DNA from 3 places in the Paenibacillus sp. FSL H8-0315 genome. Region 3 is predicted to be linked to each of the others. Evidence: riboswitches for the same ligand, from Rfam matches in the RefSeq annotation. Region 3 holds a riboswitch; each other region holds the start of a gene.
The links. Region 3 has a riboswitch for cyclic di-AMP ahead of MHB56_RS15020 (C40 family peptidase). Riboswitches for the same ligand answer to the same signal wherever they lie in the genome.
Positions count from the first base shown of each region.

Region 1: linked by a shared signal. The riboswitch ahead of MHB56_RS09530 (TrkH family potassium uptake protein) and the one ahead of MHB56_RS15020 (C40 family peptidase) in region 3 are both predicted to bind cyclic di-AMP.
Region 2: linked by a shared signal. The riboswitch ahead of MHB56_RS17135 (hypothetical protein) and the one ahead of MHB56_RS15020 (C40 family peptidase) in region 3 are both predicted to bind cyclic di-AMP.

Region 1 covers NZ_JBBOTA010000001.1:2,213,106-2,215,374, reverse strand. The annotation lists gene MHB56_RS09535 (CPBP family intramembrane glutamic endopeptidase) at 1-338, opposite strand, end outside; cyclic di-AMP (ydaO/yuaA leader) riboswitch at 659-836, shown strand; gene MHB56_RS09530 (TrkH family potassium uptake protein) at 899-2,257, shown strand.
Region 2 covers NZ_JBBOTA010000001.1:3,929,737-3,932,005, forward strand. The annotation lists gene MHB56_RS17125 (hypothetical protein) at 1-112, opposite strand, end outside; gene MHB56_RS17130 (hypothetical protein) at 153-674, opposite strand; gene MHB56_RS17135 (hypothetical protein) at 689-1,243, opposite strand; cyclic di-AMP (ydaO/yuaA leader) riboswitch at 1,312-1,476, opposite strand; cyclic di-AMP (ydaO/yuaA leader) riboswitch at 1,896-2,085, shown strand.
Region 3 covers NZ_JBBOTA010000001.1:3,441,206-3,443,474, forward strand. The annotation lists gene MHB56_RS15015 (C40 family peptidase) at 1-182, opposite strand, end outside; cyclic di-AMP (ydaO/yuaA leader) riboswitch at 188-330, opposite strand; gene MHB56_RS15020 (C40 family peptidase) at 693-1,121, opposite strand; cyclic di-AMP (ydaO/yuaA leader) riboswitch at 1,179-1,317, opposite strand; gene MHB56_RS15025 (hypothetical protein) at 1,536-2,269, opposite strand, start outside.

The DNA.
Region 1 (2,269 bases), 1.2 Mb from region 3:
AAGACATCAAAAGGATATTTTTGATCCAATTTTTTCTTGGTGTAGTCCTCCACAAGCTTCTCGCGAGACATATAACCATAAAAGGAAGAGTCCGTCTGGTAAAGTACATTCCATTGATCGTTTGGTGCTTCGGTGTAGTTGAGCTTTTGTTCTGCGAATAATATGGCTTGATCACGGGCTTCTGCCTTGCTAATGACGGTGGTATCTTCACCTGTAGGGCTACTAAGCAGTGAAGGGGAAATCTGAAACATAATAAATAGAATAAGACCGATAATGCCCGAGATGATGAGCCTCTTGGAGAGGGCACGTTGCTGTAAGGGCTGGCCGACGGGATTCATGTAACGCCTCCTTGTTATGTACTGACAATGTTATGTTCCATTATAGTATTAGTGCCTGGTTGGTTACAAAAAACATTATATGTTCTTTTTATGGGTAATAGAGATAGTATAGAATAGTCATGTGAATTTATACCATGAATTTTATCGTGTTCATTTCTGCACGAATGATGAGAATCGGTGTAATTGCAGGGAAAACACGGAAAAGTGATGAGAAAAGGCACTCCTTTTGATGCAGTCTCTTTAAACCGCATTTTTTCATGTGAATGAGCATTAATTGTGTCTTTGTGAATTCACTAAATAACGTATATAATTTGTATGCAATTGTATAGTAGCCGAATTTCTGGTGAAAACGGGGGAACCATAAGAAGTGATGAAAAGTGGAGTGTACACGATAAATGGCACTTTCATCAGGGGTGAATTTCGTTCTGGGAACGAATAGGGCAGCCTGCACAGTCCGAATCCGACAGCTAACCTCGTAGGCTAATTTACTGCAGGAACCAAGTCAGCATTGGTTTTCCAGTGCTTTTTTTGTTGGAATTTTTGATAAGAAGGTGAGCAAAGTGGCTTCACAGTTTCGCAGGATTTCTGAATTTAAGTTTCTGAAGCTCTCGCCGCCGCAGATACTGGTGCTTGGTTTTGCATCGATCATTCTGATAGGGGCCTTGCTGCTTATGCTGCCCATCTCAAGCACAAGCGGGAATTCCGTGGAATTTATTGATGCATTATTTACTTCAACGTCGGCAACCTGTGTTACAGGGCTTGTTGTGCTGGATACCGGAACTTCGTTCACCATTTTTGGGAAAACCGTAATTATGATCCTGATCCAGATCGGCGGCTTAGGTTTTATGACCATGGCCACTCTATTTTCACTGGTGTTAAAGCGTAAAATATCTTTGCGGGACAGGCTAATCCTACAGGAAGCCATGAATCAAGGCTCTATGGAAGGAATTGTGCGACTGATCCGGAGAGTCCTCATATATTCTCTTGTCATAGAAGGCTGTGCCGCTGTGCTGCTGTCTATTCGCTGGGCTTTTGATATGCCGTTGGGAAAAGCGATTTATTATGGCATATTTCATGCGGTGTCTATGTTTAATAATGCGGGGTTCGATATTTTTGGGGATTTTCGCAGTTTAACTGATTATGTATATGATCCGCTTGTGAATATTATTGTGATGTTTCTGATTGTCTCCGGCGGGATTGGTTTTATTGTAATGTCAGATCTGGTGGAGTTTCGGGTAACCCGCAGGCTGTCTCTACATAGTAAAGTTGTCCTGTCCACCAGCACAGGGCTGATTCTGATCGGAGCTTTGGTTATTTTTATATTTGAGTTTACTAACACTCGTACCCTGGGTTCACTGAATTTCGGCGGTAAAATATTATCGGCCTTCTTTCAATCCGTGTCTCCCCGTACGGCTGGCGCGAACACAGTAGATATTGCTGGACTTCGGCAGGCTACACAATTTTTTATAGTGATTCTTATGTTTATTGGTGCTTCTCCGGGCTCAACGGGCGGCGGGATCAAGACAACAACCTTTACAATGATGATTGGTGCTGTAATTGCTATGCTGCGTGGACGGGAAGATGTTGTGTTGTTCCGTTATCGGCTGGCTCAAGAGCGCATCTACAAGGCATTAACGATCACGCTGCTGGCTTTGTTGTTAATCGCCTCTGTGTCGATGATACTCTCCACAACTGAAGACAGTAATTTCTTGGCAATCTTGTTTGAGACGACCTCCGCCTTTGCTACGGTAGGACTGACTATGGGGCTAACTCCGGAACTGTCAGCGATCGGTAAGATTCTACTCTGTCTGACGATGTTTGCAGGTCGGCTAGGTCCACTAACCTTAGCGTATGCACTCGGTCCCAAACAGGGTAAACCACTGTATAAGTATCCGGAAGGTAAAATAATTATTGGATAGGAGTTAATTAGA
Region 2 (2,269 bases), 490 kb from region 3:
TAGATTGTTCTAACAACATGGAACTAAGTACGTAGACTTCATTAGTATACTTTTGAACACACTCTGCAAATTTAGTACTGTAGGTGGACTCGGGAGGTAAGGGGTCAGGCATGGTGAACACGATCCTTTCAGATTGAGAGATTTGCTTGAATCTATAATATAGAAAAGTAAGAGATGGATTTATTGATGAGATCGGCGGTGTCTGGTTCCGGGCAACTGTGTTTCTGCTGGGAGGCACTGGATAAAGCTTTGGAAGGTTTGTAGTAGAGCCGTTCACTTCTGGAATTGCTCCCCCCTGCTGCAACACTGTACAGACGCCCTTGCTGAATATGCCCTGCCAAGGATTTACCCTGGAGCTTGGCCTTTAAATCCTGCAAAGCACCCTGAACTAGCTCAAGCTTAACCTGCTCCCAATCTGAACCTTCGCGACGGACCTTATCCAGCGCTTCCTCAAGACGGCAATGACAGATAGCCCGTAAAAAAGAACTCCATTTAATGAGATCGAAATTTTTGGTGTTGGCAGAGATCAGACAAGCCCCCCAACTGCAGCCTCCCTTACAGGTGAGCTTCAGAATACCATAACGGCAGCCTTCAGCCCCTTCCATTCCATAGTGAATAGGCTCGGGTTCATCCAATACAAATACTTCAATGCGGGATAGTCTGCGCTGGTCCATAGTAGGGTTCCTCCTTAGATTTCCAAAAGCTTTAAGTCAACATGATGAGTGACACTAGCCTTTTCTACACAAGCGAGCATCTCCATTTTATTCTCACAGACTGCGGTATGCTCTAGCCATAGTCGGAACTTCTCTTTTCGTATAACAGATAGATGTAAGGGAAAGGTGCTGCGGGATCTCAAGACATACCAACCGGCGCTTACATCTTTCCAAGGCTCCTTGAAGGCTGTAAACCACGGGAGCTTTTGGTGTGATGACCAATCCTGCTGCTGCTGTTGTTCTCGAATTTTTTTATATATCTCATATACAATCTTAGAGTCTAAACAGTCTTTACAAGAAGAAGGTGTGCTGAACTGGCGAAGGGCTTGGATCTGGTTCTGGCCAAATGCATAGCCTACAATGTACCTGTGATTATGTTCTTCGAACCACAAGGCCCCGAAACAAACGTAATTTAGACTTATCGGCTCAAGCAGTCCTTGATGTATCCCTAAATAATAGTGCTTCAAAACATTCACCCCATCCAGCGTGCTATCACCTAATAAGCTCAGGTAACGCAAAAACCGCAGCAAGAGGAGGACCTCTGCTGCGGTTTTGGATTACAGGCAGATATACCTGGGCCAAAGCGTGGCGGATCAAGGGTCTCTCTCTTTACGCTTACGAGGTTAGCTGTCGGATTCGGACGGTGAGAGTCGCCCTACCTATTGAGACTTATGCAGTCTCCTTTGGATTCACCCCAAGTAGGCCAGGTGGCCTGATGGTTCCCCCGTTCCCTGCGAATGCAGGAACTCAGCGTTGATTGTTTTTCATGAATTAGATTCAACCCGAATCATACTCTTTTCAAGATTTTCTGTAAAAAACGGAAAATGTTCTTTTAGAGCAATTTTAACCATATCCTGCCGACTACGACTGAAAAACGAGGTAAATAGGTATTTATGGCGTGTTATCGCGCCTCTTTCTCGCTCAGCCTCAGCTTCTTGCGTTTCTACCTATAATGGGAATTTGCAGTATTTTCGCTCTAAAAAGGTGAATAAAATCACATGGGTTATAGATAGCGATTAAACGCTCCAAACTCGAGTAAACAAGAGATATAGAGAGATTAGATATCAAGTAAGCGCTATCTAATGGGAAAATAGTTTTTAATTTGCATTATTTTGGCATCATTCAGGTTTTACAAGTCTTCGTGCATAAGAGTATGATTACTCCTGTTTCAACGACAATCGAATATTTGATCCGCTTAATTTCCGGTAAGGAAAGCGGGGGAACCAACAATCGGCAGCCGATGTGAGAGTCGGAAGCCGATTATGGGGTGAATCCTGTAGAGGGTGTGAGTGAGCTCGCATCTATACAGGTAGGGCGACTCTCACCGCCCGAATCCGACAGCTAACCTCGTAAGCGTATGGAGAGAGGATGAGTGCAATGTGACCGCTAGCGAGCCACAGAGGAGATCCTTTGTGGCTTTTTGCTGTGCTCTTAGAAGCAAAGCATTTATGGAGGCCTCCCCTAAGAGGTCGCTAAATTCATCATTAGCGGTATTTGTAAGGCAGCGTCTAATGACGTGACACAACCGAGCTTTAGGTTGTGCCCGAAAATGACGA
Region 3 (2,269 bases):
AACACATACATTGTAAATCCGGAGCAATCAAATCCGTTAGTGGATATACCGCCGGATACGTATTTAGTACCGATGGCCTTGTCAATCACTTTATCCATTTTGGAATCTGCGAAAGCGCTTCCTGCTCCGATGGTGAGGATGATGGAAAAGCTTAGTACTGCTGCTGCTAACTTCTTCTTCAAAAGTGTATACCCCTTCCAAATGCCTACGAGGTTAGCTTAAGGGTTCGGTTGAAGGTCCCCTATGACCCCTCTATATAATGGAGGTCAATTCACCCAAAGTTGGTTCCCCCGTTTTCCTAATAGTTAGGAAACTCGGCTCATACTGTTGATTAGGATTAGCTTGTAATCAATACATGACAAAACCTTTGTAAATAACAACTTAATGATTACAAAAATGTTACTAAAATCTCACTGCGCTAATTGTAACAAACAGAAAGCCGCTTGGCAATCGTTTTTAACATATTAATGCAGAAAAATTGGCATTTTTACGGTAGAAAGGCATATGTAAGCGTTAATAATGACCTAATTTTTAATATAATTGCAATTTTTATCAAATAAACGTGTTTCAATTGGGCTCTATTAGTGTAAAAATATATTATGGAAAAAAGAAAAACCCGAATTTGATTACGGGCATAATCAGATTCAGGTTCATATAGTTGTAATTATGAGGTTATAGTTGTGAGGAAGGTTTCAATCGAAGGCTACAGCTTGATAAGCTGAAGTACTCATTACTCTTTTAGCGCCAACATAACGATTGGCCCAGTAGGCCTGACTGAGTGAAGTGATGGTCACTCCACGCGAAGAGGACGATTGTGCGAATTTTCCGTTTCCAACATAAATGCCGACATGGGATACTCCATTGCCAAGTGTGTTAAAGAACACTAGATCACCAGAACGCAGATTGCTTTTGGATACAGCAGTTCCAACGCTATATTGAGCTTTTGATGTACGAGGTAAAGTAAGACCCACATTCTTGAATACATATTTTGTAAATCCAGAGCAATCAAATCCGGCAGTGCTTGTACCTCCGGTTTTATAGGCAACTCCAATAGTCTTTGAGATTACAGTGTCCATCTTAGAGTCGGCAAAGGCGCTTCCTCCACCAATAGATAATGCCATTACAAGTCCTAGCGCCGCAGCGACGCATTTTTTTCTTAAATTATGTCTTTTCAAAAGATGTACTCCTTCCAAGGCCTGCGAGGTTAGCTTAAGGGTTCGGTAGAAGATTCCCTATGATCCCTGTAAAGCGAGATCAATTCACCCAAAATATGGTTCCCCCACTTCCCGGTGCAAAGGAATTAGGCGTGTTAAGCACCAAGAGAATGACGTTTCGACAGTTACACTTACGATAAATACATTTAGTTATGTAGGAATCGTTTCAATTGATTACAAAATTGTTACTAATAGCACAGGACTTATTGTAACAGAGCTTTTATGATTTTGCAAATACTCTTAAGTTATCCGTAATGAGAAAAAGTCCCAGCTCCTGAATACAGGAATTGGGACCTTTTTATTATGTCAAATAAGGTTAATTTATTGTGGAAATGCTTTGCTACACCATAGATGATATTGTGCAGAGATTCCCCACATTTTTAAGAGCGTAGAAGGTAGTGGTGAGATTTGCCGTATTATAAGTGCCGGCAGGCCGGGACAGAACAGACCCGTCAGTCCGCACACTAGCAGTAAGAGCAAGCCTCCCGCACCAAGTACAATGGAAACACCTATAGCAGGAATCAGTGACCGCAAGCAGATGAACAGTGAGGAGAACATTCCTGTACCGCCGGTGTAACCAAACTGCATATATAGAAGAAACAGGCGCACGATAAAAATATATATAAGCCATGCCAATACGTATGGTACTAAATGAAGTAACAAAGTGTAGTTAAACAAAGAGGATAAGAACAGCCCGTACATTTTTGGAGCAAGCCAGTAAAGCGGCAGCAGGGTCAGCACCCATTCGATTAGGCTAAAGACTAAGACAGGTAGTCCATAGATCTTCATGCCGGGGAAAAAGAACAGCCCGCGCTCGCCCTTTCGCTCCTGGTGCAGCTCATGCAGCAATCCTGCCCTTATGAAAGGAGAAAGCAGAAGTCGCAAGACAACAAGTCCTAGAAGCATCCATAACCAAGTGCGTATCGCAGGGTCAGTATTCAAGCTGAACTGTCCCTCGATATAATACAACAGTCTGCCCATACCGCTGCCGCCGGCGTCTTTATCTGGATAGCGCAGTAGAATTGGAATAATAGCAGATCGGATGAAACCATACA